DNA from 2 places in the Herbaspirillum sp. RTI4 genome. Region 1 is predicted to be linked to the other one. Evidence: predicted binding sites of a transcription regulator. Region 1 holds the regulator's gene; the other holds the start of a gene.
What was found. Region 1 encodes NrdR, which represses ribonucleotide reductase genes. Its sites were predicted from a motif close to CACNANATNTNGTG; they were not measured.
Positions count from the first base shown of each region.

Region 1 (8,932 bases):
CATATTGGCTTGTTGCAGGCTGTTCAAAATGGGTGCCGGTATGGCTTGTGGTCTGAAACTGGCCATGTCGACGCAGACTACACAGATGCGGCCGCGCGCCAGCAGGCGCGGTGCCGTTCCCTCAGGGGCGTTGCGGTCGATGCGCCAGGCTTCCTGGACGAAATTGACGGAGGCATTGCCGGTTTTTTCAACCTCGACCGTCAGTTCCAATTCATCATCGAGTCGGGCTGGTGAAACATAATCAACGGTGGTGCTTTTGACCACGAACATGGCTCCGTACGTGGCTTGCATTTCATGCTGGCCGAAACCTTGGGCCCGGAGCCACTCGGTGCGCGCCCGCTCGAAAAATTTCAGGTAGTTGGCATAAAACACGATGCCGCCGGCATCGGTGTCTTCGTAGTAGACCCGAATGGGCCAGACGTACCTGGCGCTCATTACGTCGTCCGTTTGATATTGAATGGACCAAAACCCTGGCAGGTCGGCATCATTTCGATGTAGTTGATGTTGACATGCGGCGGTAAGGTTGCAATCCAGTAGGCTGTGCTGGCGATATCCTGCGCCGACAGGGGGGTGGTGCCTTCATACACCTTGGCGGCTGCGCTGTCGTCGCCCTTGAAGCGCACATTGGAAAATTCAGTACCGCCGCACAAGCCGGGTGCCAGATTAGTGGCCCGAACTCCGGTGCCGACCAGATCGGCGCGCAGGTTCAGCGTGAACTGGTCGACGAAGGCCTTGGTCGCGCCATAGACGTTGCCGCCCGGGTACGGATAAGTGCCGGCGACCGAGCCCAGGTTGATGATGCTGCCGCTTCCGCGTTTGACCATGCCGGGCAGAATATGGTGGGTGACCGTGACCAGGCCGCGGCAATTGGTGTCGATCATGGTTTCCCAGTCTTCCAGCGAAGACTGTTGAGCTGAGCCCAGGCCGAGTGCCAGACCTGCATTGTTGATCAGAACATCAATTGCTTGCCATTCAGGAGTCAGGCTGGCCAGCGCGTCGGCGACCGATTGCTTGTCTGTCACATCCATGACCAGTGGCAGGACGTTGGGGCCCAGTTCGCTTGCCAATGCGTCCAGCCGTTCTTTGCGGCGACCGGTAGCGATGACACGATGGCCGTTGGTCGAAAATTGCTGGGCCATGGCAGCGCCGAAACCGGCTGTGGCGCCTGTAATTAATACGATCATATATAGGACTCCTGAATTCTTTTGAAATGATGGTCGCAAGCATGTTCACTGCGAATGCAATGCAACATGATAACTGCAAACGTGAGTCGAGGCCCAATACGCGTACTTACGTCCGCTCATAGTCGCTCGTTGCGCGGCTTGTTTGCTGCGATGCGTGATGCAGTAAAACAGGGCGGCGCTGGTTCTGTTGTTGCTCATAATGAGGGGGCGTCTTGCTGAAATTTCGGCAGTCCCTTACAATGCCAAGACCATTTCGTCTCACGTAACTGGCGAAAATGCCGGACACTGCTCCGGTACTAGATGGATATCCATCGGGAAGCGTGAGATTTCATTAGCCGTACGCCTGGGCAGCCCAAATGGAAAGTACGAAGAGGCTGCCGTCATTCCCTTAAAATTTTGGCGCTCATTCGATTGCAACGGCGTGATGCCGTCCGGCATTCTGTGCCGGCACGGCTGATGCCCCGGTAACTTTCTCATCCAGCGGAGTATTCCATGTTTCCAAAGAACCATACGATTGCCAATGTTGACCCTCAACTGTGGGCGGCCATGCAGCAAGAAAAGGTACGTCAGCAAGAGCATATTGAGCTGATTGCTTCCGAGAACTACACCTCGCCAGCCGTCATGGAGGCGCAGGGTTCGCAGCTGACCAACAAGTATGCAGAAGGTTATCCGGGCAAGCGTTATTACGGCGGATGTGAGTTTGTCGATGTCGCCGAGCAACTCGCGATTGACCGGGTCAAGCAATTGTTTGGTGCTGAAGCCGCCAATGTGCAGCCGAATTCGGGTTCGCAAGCGAATCAAGGCGTGTTTTTCGCCATGCTCAAGCCGGGCGATACCATCATGGGTATGTCGTTGGCTGAAGGCGGACATCTGACGCACGGCATGGCGCTCAATATGTCGGGAAAATGGTTCAACGCTGTTTCTTACGGCTTGAATGACAAAGAAGAAATCGATTACGACGCGATGGAGCGTCTGGCGCATGAAGCAAAGCCGAAGCTGATCATTGCCGGTGCGTCGGCCTATGCGCTGCGGATTGATTTTGAGCGGTTTGCCAAGGTGGCCAAGGATGTCGGCGCTTTGTTCATGGTCGATATGGCGCATTACGCGGGCCTGATTGCTGCGGGCGTTTATCCTAATCCGGTACCGCATGCCGACTTCGTTACGTCGACAACGCACAAGTCCCTGCGTGGCCCTCGCGGCGGAATCATCCTGATGAAGAAGGAACATGAAAAGGCGATCAATTCTGCCATTTTCCCTGGTATTCAGGGCGGTCCTTTGATGCATGTGATCGCCGGTAAGGCCGTGGCATTCCAGGAGGCCTTGCAGCCTGAATTCAAGATTTATCAGCAACAGGTTCTGGATAACGCAGATGCGCTTGCCAAGGCATTGATCTCGCGTGGTTTGCGTATTATTTCCGGACGCACCGAGTCGCATGTGATGCTGGTTGATCTGCGTGCGAAAAATATCACCGGCAAGGAAGCGGAAGCGGTGCTTGGGTCGGCGCACATGACCTGCAATAAAAATGCGATTCCTAATGATCCGGAAAAGCCGTTCGTGACTTCGGGTATTCGTCTGGGTAGCCCGGCCATGACGACGCGCGGTTTCGGTGTGGCCGAATCGATCAAGGTCGGTAATCTGATCGCCGATGTACTCGATCAGCCGCATGACGCAGCCACAATAGAACGCGTGAAAGCAGAAGTGAAGAAGTTGACTGCTGCGTTCCCTGTTTATGCCTGAAGCAGTCGCGTAGGGTAGTAACAGTAAATGGATTGGTCCGGAGCCCGCCCCTGAGATTATCGAAGGGGCGGGCTCTTATTGATGGTGCATGGGGAGAGTCTGATGAAATGTCCTTTTTGCAATCACGACGATACGTCGGTAGTCGATACCCGCGCTTCGGAAGAGGGTGACACGATTCGTCGCCGGAGGCGTTGCGAGCATTGCGACAAGCGCTTCACGACGTTTGAGCGGATTGAGTTGACGATGCCGGTGATCGTCAAGAAAAACGGTAGCCGGACGGAGTTCGAAACTGCCAAGCTGCGCGCTAGTCTGATGCTGGCATTGCGTAAACGCCCCGTTTCTGCGGAAGCGGTTGATCAGGCGATTCATAGCATTCAGGAAAAACTGCTATCGAGCGGAGCCCGTGAAGTGGTATCCGGTCACGTTGGTGAGTTGGTGATGCGTGAGTTGAAGCGGCTGGATAAGGTTGCCTATATCCGGTTTGCATCGGTCTATAAAAGCTTTGAGGATTTGTCGGAGTTCCAGGATGCGATTGCTGAAGTCGGTCGGGAGCGACCTGCTGTGCCAAAAAAACCAACCTGAGTTGGTTTGGTTTGGTTTGCAGCAGTAACCTGAAGAAGAAATAGTTTAAGGTTCGACAATGTACGGGCATAAAAAAACGACCGCTTTCGCGGTCGTTTTCATTTACATCTTCCATCAAATAAAGCCCCGCCAGTGCCGCTGTGCCGGCATCCTGAACCAAACGGTTCAAGGTGGCTGCAGTCAGTTCAATTTCGGGTTCATCGGTCTAGCGACGCTCACGCCCATCAAACAATATTCCACAGCCTATGCACATAAATGGTTCAAGGAATTATGACACTCGCGAACACGGCAGGAGTCACTAAGTCTACGCTAAAGCCCCTGCGTGTCAAACTGTTTTTGTTGAAAGAAAACAATAATTACTGATCTGATGAATACAGTGTGTAGGCACTGGGCTGGAGGCAAGCTTGTTAGTTTCGCAATGAAGACGCTGTCTGCGCATTCAAAATAAATTTTCTTGAGGGGTCAGTGCCTGGTCCAGCAGGGTATGCATTGCTGAAACATTCAGCTTCCACTCGGCCAGAGTCAGGCCAGCGAGTGGCCCAGAATCATGCCGAGTCGATAACAATTCGGCGGCAATCCCGAGGGCTGCTGTTACCGCGATACGATCCGTACCTTTGATTTTTCCCATGTCGCGAATGGAGCACATTTTTTCATCAAGGTAAGCGACTGCCAGTTGCAACGCAGGCTCCTGTCCTTCCTGGCAAGCCAGCGTGTAGGACGTACCCATAATATTGACGGGGAGCTGGATCATGCGGTTTCCTCGCTGTTGGAATCAACGGATAGCTCTGGTGGTGGCTCTATTGACGGCATCATGCTGAGTAGCGTGGAGACTCTTGCATGTGCAGCATCAATACGTGTAGCTAATTCCGATTTTTCTACGTCGAGTAAATGAATTTGCGAACGTAATTCTGCGTTTTCTTGGCGCAATGACGAAGTCAATGCAGCCAGTTGGGCTACTTTATCGGAAAGTTGCTGTAGTTCAGAGATCATGGGCGTAACGGTGACTATTCGGACAGATGATCATTATATGCCTTAGTTGCTAATGCTCTCCTGGCCGGCTCTTCCTCCCGCCGTCCTCGCACGCATCAATCGCATAGCCAGAACAGATTTTCAATGAGACTCTGATGAGGCGAGCACGAGAAAAAATCAGGATTGCGGTATGCACTTCACGCAAAAATGGCTACATTTTTTCTGAATTTATACGAGCCGCTTCAAGCAATCAAGGCTTCCCTGGCTTTTAAAAAGGGTCTGCAGATTTGCCCGAAATTCCCTATCCATTTGAGAACGAATTTGTTGGTTGATGCAGTGAATAAGAGCGCTTGCGAAATATTTATCGAAAAAAAAAAGAATTTATTTCAATGCTCAGCTGAAAAATCACCGTTTGTCGTGTTTGTGTTGGAAATCAGCTTCGGTTTTTGAATGCGCATGCTATTGTTTTCGGCGTGGTGGCACGGCTATTTATTTGTAAATATATCAGTTTATTTTTTAAAATTGATGTTGTCGCGAATCTCTATTTTCTGATTCTAATGTGGTTTTTTCGGATAAAAATATTTCACGGAAATGAACGAAATTCGCCAGCCTACGCCAGCTAATCTCATCAGCGCTTGTTAGCGCCGAATTATCGATGTGGTCGACAGGAGTAGGAGAAGCGGCATGCCCAATTTTAAAGTAGCTTCAAAACCAGAATCCCCTTATGTGCATTGCCTGGCTCCCCGGGAGCGCTTGTCAATCGAGGCTATCGTTGATGAATTACTGCACAATTTTGGTAGCGTTGAGACGGCCGAATTTGCAGATGCCTGCAGTCTGTCAGCGCAACAATTGCCACGTCGTTTGCGCGAACTCGCACATCGTTTCAAATACATGCATTTGCAGTGCGGTGCGGTATTGCTGCGCGGGATTGCTGTGGATGATCATCGCATCGGCCCTTCGCCGCAACATTGGGATGCTCCCTGGCGTAATCCGCCGACCTTGCGAGAGGAGGTGACGCAATGCCTGCTGAGTGCCGTACTGGGCGATATATTCGGATGGAGAACGCAAGAAAATGGCCGCTTCCTGCGCCACATTGTTCCGGTTCTAAAAGAAAGCGAAGAGCAACTTGGCGGTGGCAGCAGTGTCACGCTCGTCTGGCATAACGAAGAAGCATTCCATGAATGCCGGGGCGATTTTTTATCCATCCTGTGTTATCGGAATGACGAGCAGGCGCAAACCATATTGTCCTATGTGGGCGACATCGCCATCCCGGATGAAAAATGGGCAATTCTGGCCGCGCCGCGCTACACCATCCGTCCCGATAAGTCGCATTTCCCGGATCAAAATGTCAGTGCGCACTGGCGTCTGGATGATCACGCCTTCGCGCGGATCCAATGTATGTATGCCGATCCGCAACCGGTCCCGGTGCTGTCAGGTTCGCGTGAAAAACCGTTCATACAAGTAGATGAAGCCTTCATGTGTGCCATTGAAGGGGATGCTGAGGCAGCGGAGGCTTTCGACTGGTTACTACGCCAGTTCGATGATAAAAAAAATAGCATCGTCATGCAGCCTGGCGATATGTTGTGGATCGATAACAAGCGCGCAGTACATGGCCGGTCAGTTTATTTACCTCACTATGGGCCGCGTCAACGTTGGCTGAGGCGTGTCAATGTCACCCTCAATTTACGTGCCTCGCTGCCCTATCGCGAAAGTGCATTGAGTCGGCATATTGTCTGAGATGTTTTCTTTGATGTGCTGCAGATGCTTCCCCATATTCAAGTCACTTCATTTCAGCGATATTTTTTTGCGATTGATTTTTCTATGCAGGACAGCGAATTTCCGAATGATAAATGGAGACTATTTTGATTTTTAATACTGCGCCAGAGGATGGCAGTTTGCAGGTGTTCAACAAGCACGATATGAGTAAAGTCGATTTTTCGCTCACGGAAATTTTGTATGCGATTGACGCAGCATATAAGGCTTACTCAGCAGGTCTGTCTGATAATCCGCGCAAGCTAACGACTAATGGAAAAGACGGTCGCTCTGTCTCTTACGCGATGCTGGGACGGGATGGCCAACGCGGAACGATAGGACTCAAATCATCCTATAAATTCCATGGTAATCCCGGCAAAAATGGGCAGAATGGGCAGAAATATTACACCTCGCTTTTGTTATTTGACGATGCAACCGGATTGCCTCTCGCGTTGATGGATTGCAGTCTGGTAGGCGGACTACGAACACCTGCCGCATCTGCTTTGATCGCACGGGAATGCGCTCAACGCAATGCCGAGTGCGCCTTGGTGATTGGCTGTGGCACACAGGGGCAGATGGCATTGCCATTTCTGGCGACGGCGATGCCGCAATTGAAACGTCTTATCGTACATGGCCGACATACGGAAGGCGTGAATGCGGTAGTGGAAAAAATGAAGCGATTCCATCCGAATCGTACGGTCGAAGTTTCGACGAATTTGCGAGCCGAAGCAGGCGTGGCAGATATCATTATCGGCGCTGCCGGCCCTCGTTCTCTGGCACGGGTACAACACGATTGGCTCAAACCGGGCGCCCTCAGCATTTTGGTCGGATACGGGCTTCATCCCGATCTGCTGCACAAGGCAGATTATCGCATTGCAACTAACGAAGCCCAGATGCAGATCACCGGAGCCGATCTGGTGGACTCCGATGGAAAATTGCCTGCGGTTGACGCCGAATTGCCCGACATTCTCTCAGGGTCGCAATCGGGACGGCATGATCAGGACCAACGAATTTTCGCCTATAACAGTGGCATGGTAATTACCGATATCGCACTAGGTCGCCTGTTTGTCGAGCGCGCCAGCGCACAAGGTTTGGGCCGAACCGTACAAATGTGGTGAGATATCGATGAAGCAATCGACTGTCCAACAAACTCAATTAGAAACTGAAATAGACGCTGGCATGAGGCTACCGTCATTGCCCTCGATTCTTCACCCGGCAGTTCGCCATTTTATTTATAAGCAGCAGGAATATATTACCGATCTGGTTGCCGGATTTGGTTCTGGAATCCACATCGTATTACCCCAAATTTTTTGCGACACGGTAAAACGGTTTCAAAACGTATTGGAATCAGTTCAGGTAGACGGACTGATTCTCTACGCCAAAAAAGCCAATAAAGCGCGTTGCTTTGTCGAATGCTGTCCGCAATTAGGTATCGGCATTGACGCTGCCAGTCTGCAGGAAGTAACGCAGGCATTGGCTTGCGGCGTGCCCGGGGAGCATATCGGAATCAGCGGTCCGGCAAAGCAGACCGATTTGCTCCTGTTGGCGATTCGCCAGCGATGCCTGGTTGCCATCGACAGTCTGGATGAGTTGCATGGATTTATCGCCCTGGCGCGACAGACGGGTTGTCGTGGTCGTTGTCTGTTACGCATACACCCTTCAGCGCAGCCAGAGAGTCGCTTCGGACTATCTTCAGCGGAATGCGAGGCCGCATTGCAAGTCTGCACCGACGCGAGCAGCGACATCACTCTGGAGGGGTTTTCATTCCACCTGTCAGGCTATGTCCCTGACCAGCGCTCGACGGCAGCACATCAGTTAATCGACTATTGCCAGGCCGCACGCATGAGGGGCCTCGTCGATTGCAGCACCGTCAATATCGGCGGTGGCTTTGCAGTACGTTACGCGGAGCAGGCGCATTGGACTGCCTTCATCGCCATGCAACAGCCCACGCATTACCATGCCGGAAAATCTTTCTCTGACTTTTATCCCTACTACTCAGAGAGTCACGGTGCCGGTATGCTTGCCGACATCCTCTTTGCCCGACAAACCGCAACAGGCCTGACTCTGGCGCAGCGCTTACAGTCACATGGAATTCGGTTATTGGCAGAGCCCGGGCGGGCGCTGCTTGATCAGGCTGGTTTCAGCGTCTTTGCCGTGCAAGGCGTCAAGGACAGAGCTGCTGCGGGAACGATGCCTCCTTACGGCATCATTACGGTAGGCGCTACCAGTTTCAGTTTGTCCGAACAATGGTTTAACAGCGAATATTTTCCCGACCCACTTCTGCTCAATAGAGACACTTTCGATTTTTTCGACGAGCAACAAAGCGACCCTATCCCCTATCCCGCCTGCGTTGGTGGTGCCAGCTGCCTCGATTCCGACATGCTGAGCTGGCGCAAAATAGTATTCCCTCGCCGTCCCGCTGCTGGCGATTTGCTGGTGTACACCAACACTGCCGGCTATCAAATGGATTCCAATGAATCCCCGTTTCATGACTTGCCTCTGCCCGCCAAAATAGTTGTCAACCTCAACTCCGATCGGCCCCGTTGGCGGCTCGATGGCGTCAGCGGATCTACCCCTGCGTATTAACGCACTTACAAGGAAGATAAATATGGATCGCCATCCTCTGCAGCAGTCTTTGTCCATCGTTACACGATCATCGGACCTCATCGGAAATACCCCTTTGCTGGAATTGATACGTACCCGTTTTG
Region 1 is NZ_JAVIWQ010000002.1:3,789,539-3,798,470, reverse strand. It holds gene ybgC (tol-pal system-associated acyl-CoA thioesterase) at 1-435, opposite strand, end outside; gene RGU70_RS16920 (SDR family oxidoreductase) at 435-1,184, opposite strand; ZMP/ZTP riboswitch at 1,437-1,540, shown strand; gene glyA (serine hydroxymethyltransferase) at 1,677-2,921, shown strand; gene nrdR (transcriptional regulator NrdR) at 3,024-3,503, shown strand; RNA gene ssrS (6S RNA) at 3,623-3,801, opposite strand; gene RGU70_RS16900 (cell division protein ZapA) at 3,943-4,254, opposite strand; gene RGU70_RS16895 (DUF904 domain-containing protein) at 4,251-4,493, opposite strand; gene RGU70_RS16890 (hypothetical protein) at 4,680-4,922, shown strand; gene RGU70_RS16885 (TauD/TfdA family dioxygenase) at 5,157-6,209, shown strand; gene RGU70_RS16880 (ornithine cyclodeaminase family protein) at 6,323-7,342, shown strand; gene RGU70_RS16875 (alanine racemase) at 7,404-8,810, shown strand; gene RGU70_RS16870 (cysteine synthase family protein) at 8,833-8,932, shown strand, end outside.

Region 2 (8,932 bases), 2.9 Mb from region 1:
CTTCCATGATGCAGGCAAACACGATCAGCGACTTCAGTAATTTCTGATCATTCTCAGTGGTACCAGTGGTGAATTGAGGATCGGTCAGCGTATTGATGAACGGGATCAGGAACTCATCCTTGTCGCGGATCGATTTGACTTCGTGATACGCGTTGAAGATTTCCGCTTCATCCAAACCAAGCGATTCGACGATGTACTGATACGCATGCGTGTGGATCGCTTCTTCAAACGCCTGACGCAACAAATACTGGCGGCATTCCGGCGCAGTGATGTGGCGATAAGTGCCAAGCACAATGTTGTTCGCCGCCAATGAATCGGCAGTCACGAAGAAACCCAGATTGCGTTTGACCAGGCGACGCTCGTCGTCGGTCAGACCGTTTGGATTTTTCCACAGCTCGATATCGCGCTGCATGTTGATTTCCTGCGGCATCCAGTGATTCGCGCAACCGGCCAGATATTTATCCCAGGCCCATTTGTATTTGAACGGCACCAATTGATTGACGTCAGTGTGGCCGTTGATGATGCGCTTGTCGGCCGCATTGACGCGACGCGTGACATCCGGTGCCGGTTCGTCTTTAGTGACCAGCGTCGGATTCAGGGCAACATCGGAAAACTGCGGTGCGGCTTGCTGGCGCGGCGCCTGCAATGGCGACTCCGGCGGCGATACATGAGCGGCGGGGGTCGTAGCGATTTCTTCATCCCAAGAGAGCATATTTAATTCCTTAGCGGTAGCAAAGCGTGGCGCAGCGTTCAACGCTGGCAGCAATGCGTCTTATCAATAACAGTAGGACTAGAGGGCAAAACAAAAAGTGCGCCACTTGCACACCCTTGCCTGCCGGCATTTCACGATCGTTCCTGACACCGTAACGATCGCTTGAATAAATCAGTCGAAGCTCGGCAGCGGAAGCTCTGCGATGGAAACTCGGATAAGCGCCACGCAATTGCTTCATCAGAGCTTCCCTTGCAGCGAACAGCTTATTGGCAGGCTTCGCATTCCTCGAAACCAGCGTCACCAGGGCGCAGCACGCAGGCCGGGCCATCCAGCTCGATGTCGTCAGCCACTGGTGCCGATGTCATCACGTTGCCGCCGCCGGAGCCATCGACACCGACCGCGTTCAACGCGCCGGTTTTGGAAGTCGATTTTTCCGTATGGGTGGCGCCCATGGTGCGCAGATAGTAAGTCGTCTTCAGGCCACGCAACCATGCCAGCTTGTAAGTTTCGTCGAGCTTCTTGCCGGAAGCGCCAGCCATGTAAATATTGAGCGACTGTGCCTGATCGATCCATTTCTGGCGACGCGCAGCGGCTTCAACGATCCATGACGGCTGCACTTCGAACGCCGTGGCGTAGATTTCACGCAGATCTTGCGGGACGCGATCAATCTTGGCCAGCGTGCCGTCGAAATACTTGAGATCGGAGATCATGACTTCATCCCACAAGCCGCGCGCCTTCAGGTCACGCACCAAATAGGCATTGATTTCCGTGAATTCGCCGGACAGATTGGACTTGACGTACAGGTTCTGATACGTCGGTTCGATACAGGCCGAGACGCCGATGATATTGGAAATCGTTGCTGTCGGTGCAATCGCCACGCAATTCGAATTGCGCATACCGAAATCACGGATACGGCTGCGGACCAGCGTCCAGTCCATGGTTTCGGAGGAATCTGTTTCCAGATAGCCACCGCGTTCTTCGGCCAGCAGCTTGAGCGAGTCTTGCGGCAGGATGCCACGATCCCACAGCGAGCCGGGATACGAGCTGTAACGACCGCGCTCTTCAGCCAGTTCGGTCGAGGCCAGATAAGCGTAATAGCAGACGGCTTCCATCGAACGATCCGCGAATTCGACCGCATCTTTCGAGGCGTAAGGCGTGCGCTTCATGTGCAGGCAATCCTGAAAACCCATGATGCCCAGACCGACCGGACGATGACGCAGGTTGGAATCGCGTGCTTTCTTGACGGCGTAATAGTTGATGTCGATCACGTTATCCAGCATGCGCATGGCGGTGCGGATGGTTCTTTGCAGTTTGACGTGGTCGATTTCACCGTCGAGCATGTGCGCTGGCAAATTCACCGAGCCCAGATTGCAGACCGCGATTTCAGAAGCATTGGTGTTGAGCGTGATCTCGGTACACAGGTTCGAGCTATGCACGACGCCGACGTGTTGCTGTGGCGAACGGATGTTGCAAGGGTCTTTGAATGTGATCCAAGGATGACCGGTTTCGAACAGCATCGACAGCATCTTGCGCCACAGATCATTGGCCTGGATCGTCTTGAACAGGCGCAACTCACCGCGCGCTGCTTTGGCTTCGTAGCCGACATAGGCTTCTTCAAACGCCTTGCCGAACTTGTCGTGCAGGTCTGGCGTATCGGAAGGCGAGAACAGTGTCCATTGGCCTTTTTCCATGACGCGCTTCATGAACAGGTCAGGAATCCAGTTAGCGGTGTTCATGTCATGCGTGCGGCGGCGATCGTCGCCGGTGTTTTTGCGCAGGTCGAGGAATTCCTCGATGTCCATGTGCCAGGTTTCCAGATAGGCGCAGACTGCCCCCTTGCGCTTGCCGCCCTGATTGACTGCCACGGCAGTGTCATTGACCACCTTCAGGAAAGGCACCACGCCTTGCGATTTGCCGTTGGTACCCTTGATGTGCGCACCCAGCGAACGCACTGGCGTCCAATCGTTGCCCAGACCGCCGGCATACTTTGCCAGCAAGGCATTTTCCTTGATGGCGTCGTAGATGCCTTCCAGATCGTCAGCCACCGTGGTCAGGTAGCAGGACGACAATTGCGAACGCAGCGTGCCGGAGTTGAACAGCGTCGGCGTCGAGCTCATGAAGTCGAACGAAGACAGCAGGTTGTAGAACTCGATAGTGCGCGCTTCGCGATCGACTTCGCTCAGTGCCAGACCCATCGCCACGCGCATGTAAAAGGCTTGCGGCATTTCGATGCGAACGTCGCGGATGTGCAGGAAGTAACGGTCATACAGCGTTTGCAGACCGAGATAACCGAATTGCAGGTCGCGTTCGGGCTTGATGGCATTGGCCAGCAACGCCAGATCGTACTGCGCCAGCTTAGGATCGAGCAGATCGGCTTCGATCCCCTTCTTGATGTATTTAGGGAAATAGTCGAGGTATTCGGCCGGTGCATCGGCTTGCGCCACTTCCTTGCCGAACACTTCCTTGCGGATGGTGTGCATCAGCAAACGTGCAGTGACCTGGCTGTAGGCCGGGTCTTTTTCCATCAGGGCGCGGGCGGCCAGAATGGCCGACTTGTGCAGTTCCTCGACCGGCACACCGTCGTACAGATTCTTGACGGTTTCCGCCAGGATTGCTTCCGCGTCAACGTGTTGCTCCAGATCCACACATGCGGCCTTGATCAGCGTGCGTACTTCGGCCAGATCCAGCGGACGGCTCTTGCCATCTTCCATCACATGCAATTGCGGCACAGCAGATTCAGGGGCCGCGGCGGCATGTTGCGCCCGCTCTTCCATCCGTTTGGCGCGATACAGAACATAGGCGCGCGCCACATCGTGCTCACCGGAGCGCATCAGCGACAGTTCCACCTGATCCTGGATGTCTTCTATATGGAAGGTGCCGCCGTTCGGCTGCCGGCGCACCAGCGCAGAAACGACATTCGATGTCAGTTGCTCGACCATTTCGCGCACGCGGGCCGAAGCAGCACCCTGCCCGCCATTGACCGCCAGAAATGCTTTGGTCACGGCAATCGCAATTTTGGAAGGCTCAAAGCCCACCACCGAGCCATTACGGCGAATGATGCGGTAATCCGCCAGAGTGGCCGCGGATTTTGCCAGCGAAGCAGGGCCGCCATCCTGAGTTGAAGTGGAAGAAAGCATGCCGAAATCAGTTGTTGATTGGCCGGAAATTTCTTGAGTAGAGCGCACTGAGCCTCCTGAGCTGTAAAACCAGTCATCCGATATGGATGACTGAGTAGGAATGAACCCTCGTGTCAGCGAGGGCATACGAATTGGGTGATGAATGCAGAGCAGGGGCGAATACTGCGCCCTGCCCGCCATGCAAGCGGAAACTACCTGATGTTTGCCCGTCCGGGTAAGCTGCAAAGCTCCCGAAACGCTCCCTGGCAAAACAAAGAATCATCAAAAAAACACTACATCTAGTTGTTTTTTAAGTTTTCGGAACTAATTCTAGTGGCTGCCAAGGGACTTGGCAAACAATATTTGTGCATATTTTTATCTGTTTTCGTCTTGACTTTTGACATCGCCAATAACGAAGCGGATCGGTGGCACATCCGGCTTCTTGACCCCTACGGTGACCAGCGCCGCGCCAAAGCGCTGCCAGTCGAAAAATGGACCAGGATCGGTTTTACGTCCCGGTGCGATGTGTTCGTGGCCGCTGATCGCATCCAAGGGCGCTGCATCGTGCAGCGCTGCCGTCAGCGCCGCCAGGGTGGCATATTGGCGGTCATCGAATGGGACAAAATCAGACCCCTCCAATTCAATCCCGATGGAAAAGGCATTGCAGCCATGCCTACCCTCGAACTGGGAGACACCGGCGTGCCAGGCGCGATCATGAATGCTGACGAACTGAAGCAAACTGCCGTCGCGTCGCACTAAAAAATGCGAGGACACCCGCAATGGGCGCAGTTGCTCGAAATAGGGGTGCGCCTGACAATCGAGCCGATTGGTAAACAGATCGGCAATGTAGGGGCCGCCGAACTCTCCTGGCGGCAGGCTGATATTGTGAATGACCAGTAAATCCGCCGCGACACCGGCCGGCCGGGCATCGAAATTCGGTGAGGGCACTTGCTGCGCCGCCGGACACCAGCCGTTCTTATCTAGAATCAGGACCGGATAGGCCATCGCTGGCATCAGATTGTCGACAATTGCTTATGCTCTTCCCCGCAGAAGACATTGCCGGCAGCATCCACCACCGCTTCCGAGGCAGGGAAATGGACGTGGCAATGGGCGCACTGGACGATACGCTCAACCTGCGGCGCGGCCGGCGGACGTCGTGTCCCGCCCGGGGCAGCGCCAGGCCCGCCCATCATCGATTTTTTCGCGCGTTTCAGCCAGACCACCACTGCCACCAGGATCAGTAACCAAATCAGGTATTTCATATGAAGGCCCTATGCAATACCACTTCCAGCACGAAACGGGTGCCGACATAGGCGAGTAAGAGAATCGCAAAACCGCTCAACGTAAACCGCAAAGCGGTTTTGCCGCGCCAGCCCTGCCACCGCCGGCCTGCCAGCAACACACCGAACAGCAGCCAGGAGAAAAAAGTGAAAATCGTTTTGTGATCCAGCCTCAAGGCCTGACCGAACAGCTGCTCGGAAAACACGGCCCCCGACAACATGGTCAAGGTCAGCAAGGTAAAACCGAGCGCGATCAGACGGAACAACAGCTTCTCCATGGTCAGCAGGGGCGGCAACCGCTCCAGCGCGCCATTGAACCAGCCCGCCTTCGGCTGCGCTGATCGAATATGCAGCCGGGACTCCTGCAGGACCATCAGTACCGCGTGGAATGCGGCGATGGTCAAAGTGCTATAGGCCAGAATGGAAATCGCGATATGCCCCAGAAACCAGCCGGACTTCCCGGCCAGCGGCACCATGTTGCCGGGAAAAATGCCGGGCAACACGACCGCCAGCGCCGCTACCGGCAAGACCAGTACGCGCAGACTGTCCAAAGCGGAATTGCGGTTTTCCAGCCAATAGAAAGCGACCGTAATCCACAAGGTGGCTGACAGCATCGCCGCGAATCCGACCCGGACGGCATCGGGAGCCGTCACATCGGCAGAGAGCGCCGCGCCATGTAACAGCCAGCCAAACAAAGTCAATACGGACTGCGCCCTGCGCGCAGTCGTCGGCAATACCGCTGCGATCAAATACAACAGCGCCGCCAGAAGGAAAAAGGAATTTTGCATCGGCCAAGTTTATCATCAAGTCGCCTCCGAATCTGCCGCGAGGCCCGCCGGGATGCAATCAGTTAAAATGACTGCCAATCCAGCGCCTCCGCGCTTGCCGCACAGCGGCCACCACTCTCTTTGAAGCCCCCACAACCATGCTCGACAATCTGACCAACCGGCTTGCCAAAGTCGTTAAAACCCTGCGCGGCGAAGCGCGTCTGACCGAAACCAATACCGCCGACATGCTGCGCGAAGTGCGCTTGGCCTTGCTTGAGGCCGACGTTGCGCTGCCTGCGGTACGCGAATTCATCGCCAAGGTCAAAGAAGCGGCGATCGGTGAAGACGTCATCGGCTCGCTGACCCCTGGTCAAGCACTAGTTGGCGTCGTCCAACGCGAACTGGCCAGCCTGATGGGAGCCGATCTCGGCCCCGATGCCTCGCAGCTCAGTTTTGCCACGCAACCGCCGGCAATCATTTTGATGGCCGGTTTGCAAGGCGCGGGTAAAACCACGACCGTCGGTAAGCTGGCCAAATATTTGCGCGAAAACAAGAAAAAGAAAGTCCTGACTGTTTCTGCCGACGTCTACCGTCCGGCCGCTATTGCGCAACTGCAAGCGGTCACGGCACAAGCCGGCGCGGATTTTTTTCCGACCGAAGCAAGCGATGATCCTGTCGCCATCGCCCTTGCCGCTCTGGATTTCGCCAAGCGCCATTATCACGATGTCCTGATCATTGATACCGCCGGTCGTCTCGGTATCGATGAAGCGATGATGCTGGAAATCAGCGCCATGCACGCCGCCGTCAAGCCGATTGAAACCCTGTTCGTGGTCGATGCCATGCTGGGTCAGGATGCTATTAATACGGCCAAGGCCTTCAGCGATGCACTGCCGCTGACCGGTATTATCCTGACCAAACTCGATGGCGATTCGCGCGGCGGGGCGGCATTGTCGGTGCGACACATTACCGGCAAGCCGATCAAGTTTGCCGGCGTTTCCGAAAAACTCGACGGCCTTGAAGCCTTCGACCCTAGCCGCATGGCCAACCGTATTCTCGGTATGGGCGACATTCTGGCGCTGGTCGAAGAAGCCAAAAAGGGAATGGACGTTGCCGCCGCGCAGGATTTGGCGCAGAAGATTAAAGGCGGCGGTAAGTTTGACCTGAACGATTTCAAGGCCCAGCTCGGTCAGATGAAAAAAATGGGCGGCATGGCCGGCCTTCTCGACAAGCTGCCGGCGCAAATGCAGCAAGCTGCCAGCGGCGCCAATATGGGCCAGGCGGACAAGCAAGTGCGCCGCATGGAAGGGATGATCAATTCGATGACCCTGAAAGAACGCGCCAAACCCGAGCTGATCAAGGCCACGCGCAAACGCCGCATTGCCGCCGGTGCCGGTGTGCAAGTACAAGACGTCAACCGCATGCTGGCGCAATTCGATCAAATGCAAACCATGATGAAAAAAATGCAGAGCGGCGGCATGATGAAAATGATGCGCGGCATGAAAGGCATGCTGCCGGGAATGCGCTAAGCGGCGCGTACAAGATCGTCGGCGGAGAATAAAGACTGACAACTTGCGTTGCCTCATAGACAAAATCAGTCTGAAACGCGTAAAAAACACTTGCATCAAGGGGGAAACCCCACCACTATTAGCGGTGCGTAATTGACGCATTTAACCAACGTCCCTGTTTAGGAGGCTCACAGATGGTCACAGCAAAAAAACCAGCCGCAGCTAAAGCTGCAGCAAAGCCAGCAGCAGTCAAGAAACCAGCCGCAGCAAAACCGGCAGCGCGTACACCTAACGCTGCTTTCATGAAGCCATTGACACCATCCGCAGCATTGGCTGAAGTGGTCGGCGCAGCACCGTTGCCACGCACAGAAGTCACCAAGAAAGTGTGGGAATACATCAAGAAACACAATCTGCAAAACCCAGAAAACAAGCGCAATATCGATGCAGATGCAAAGTTGTTAGCTATTTTTGACGGCAAGAAACAAGTTTCCATGTTTGAAATGACTAAACTGATTTCCGGTCATTTGAAATAAGCCATTCGCAGTAGCAGGGTTTTGCAACTCTTCTTGCAAAACAAAAACGCCCGCATCGCGCGGGCGTTTTTGTTTTTGCGCTTATGTTTGTATTGGTGATTATCGCCGTCGGGATTTTCGCGCGCCAGTTAAAACGCAGCGCACGCCAATCCCGATATCGTCATCAGCGCGCCAGCTTCTCCAGAACGAAAGCGGTCGCTTGCTCAAGAGGAACCGGTGTCGCCGCCGTATCGCGCCGTCCCTGATATTCGAGCTGTCCCTCCTTAAGGCCACGGTCACCGATCACAATACGGTGCGGTACACCAATCAGCTCCCAATCGGCAAACATGGCGCCGGGTCGCTCATTGCGATCATCGAGGACAACATCCACTCCCGCAGCCGCTAACTTGTCATACAGCGCATCGGCTTGCAGTTTGACGTCGGCGCTACGGTCATAGCCCATCGGGCACAGCACTACTTCGAACGGGGCCAGCGCCAAAGGCCAGACGATCCCTTTTTCGTCGAAATTCTGCTCAATCGCTGCACCCAGAATCCGGGTAATGCCGATGCCGTAACATCCCATCTGCAATGGCTGCGGCTTGCCATTTTCATCGAGGTAAGTAGCTTTCATCGCGACCGAGTAAGCCGTGCCCAGTTGAAAGACATGCCCTATTTCGATGCCGCGCTGAATCGCCAGCACGCCCTTGCCATCCGGCGAGGCGTCGCCTTCGACCACATCGCGCAAATCGGCGACTTCCGGTTCTGGCAAATCGCGGCCCCAGTTAACGCCGGTGTAATGGAAATCTTCTGCATTCGCGCCGCAGATGAAATCGCTCATGTTGGCGACGGTGCGATCGGCCACAACCCGTACTGGCTTGAGGGTTGCCACCGGCCCCAGGTAGCCGGGCGGCGTGCCGAAATACTCGACAATTTCGTCTTCGCTGGCAAACCGGTATCCGGCAATGCCGGCGATTTTGCTGACTTTGACTTCGTTCATGTGATGATCGCCGCGCAACAACAGCAGGAAAATTTGCTTGGCG
Region 2 is NZ_JAVIWQ010000002.1:869,612-878,543, reverse strand. It holds gene RGU70_RS04175 (ribonucleotide-diphosphate reductase subunit beta) at 1-712, opposite strand, end outside; gene RGU70_RS04170 (ribonucleoside-diphosphate reductase subunit alpha) at 976-3,849, opposite strand; gene ampD (1,6-anhydro-N-acetylmuramyl-L-alanine amidase AmpD) at 4,204-4,842, opposite strand; gene RGU70_RS04160 (PP0621 family protein) at 4,842-5,090, opposite strand; gene RGU70_RS04155 (cytochrome C assembly family protein) at 5,087-5,896, opposite strand; gene ffh (signal recognition particle protein) at 6,034-7,401, shown strand; gene RGU70_RS04145 (SWIB/MDM2 domain-containing protein) at 7,575-7,913, shown strand; gene RGU70_RS04140 (proline--tRNA ligase) at 8,077-8,932, opposite strand, start outside.
Region 2: the regulator NrdR is predicted to act here: its motif matches at 4,120-4,133, upstream of RGU70_RS04170 (ribonucleoside-diphosphate reductase subunit alpha).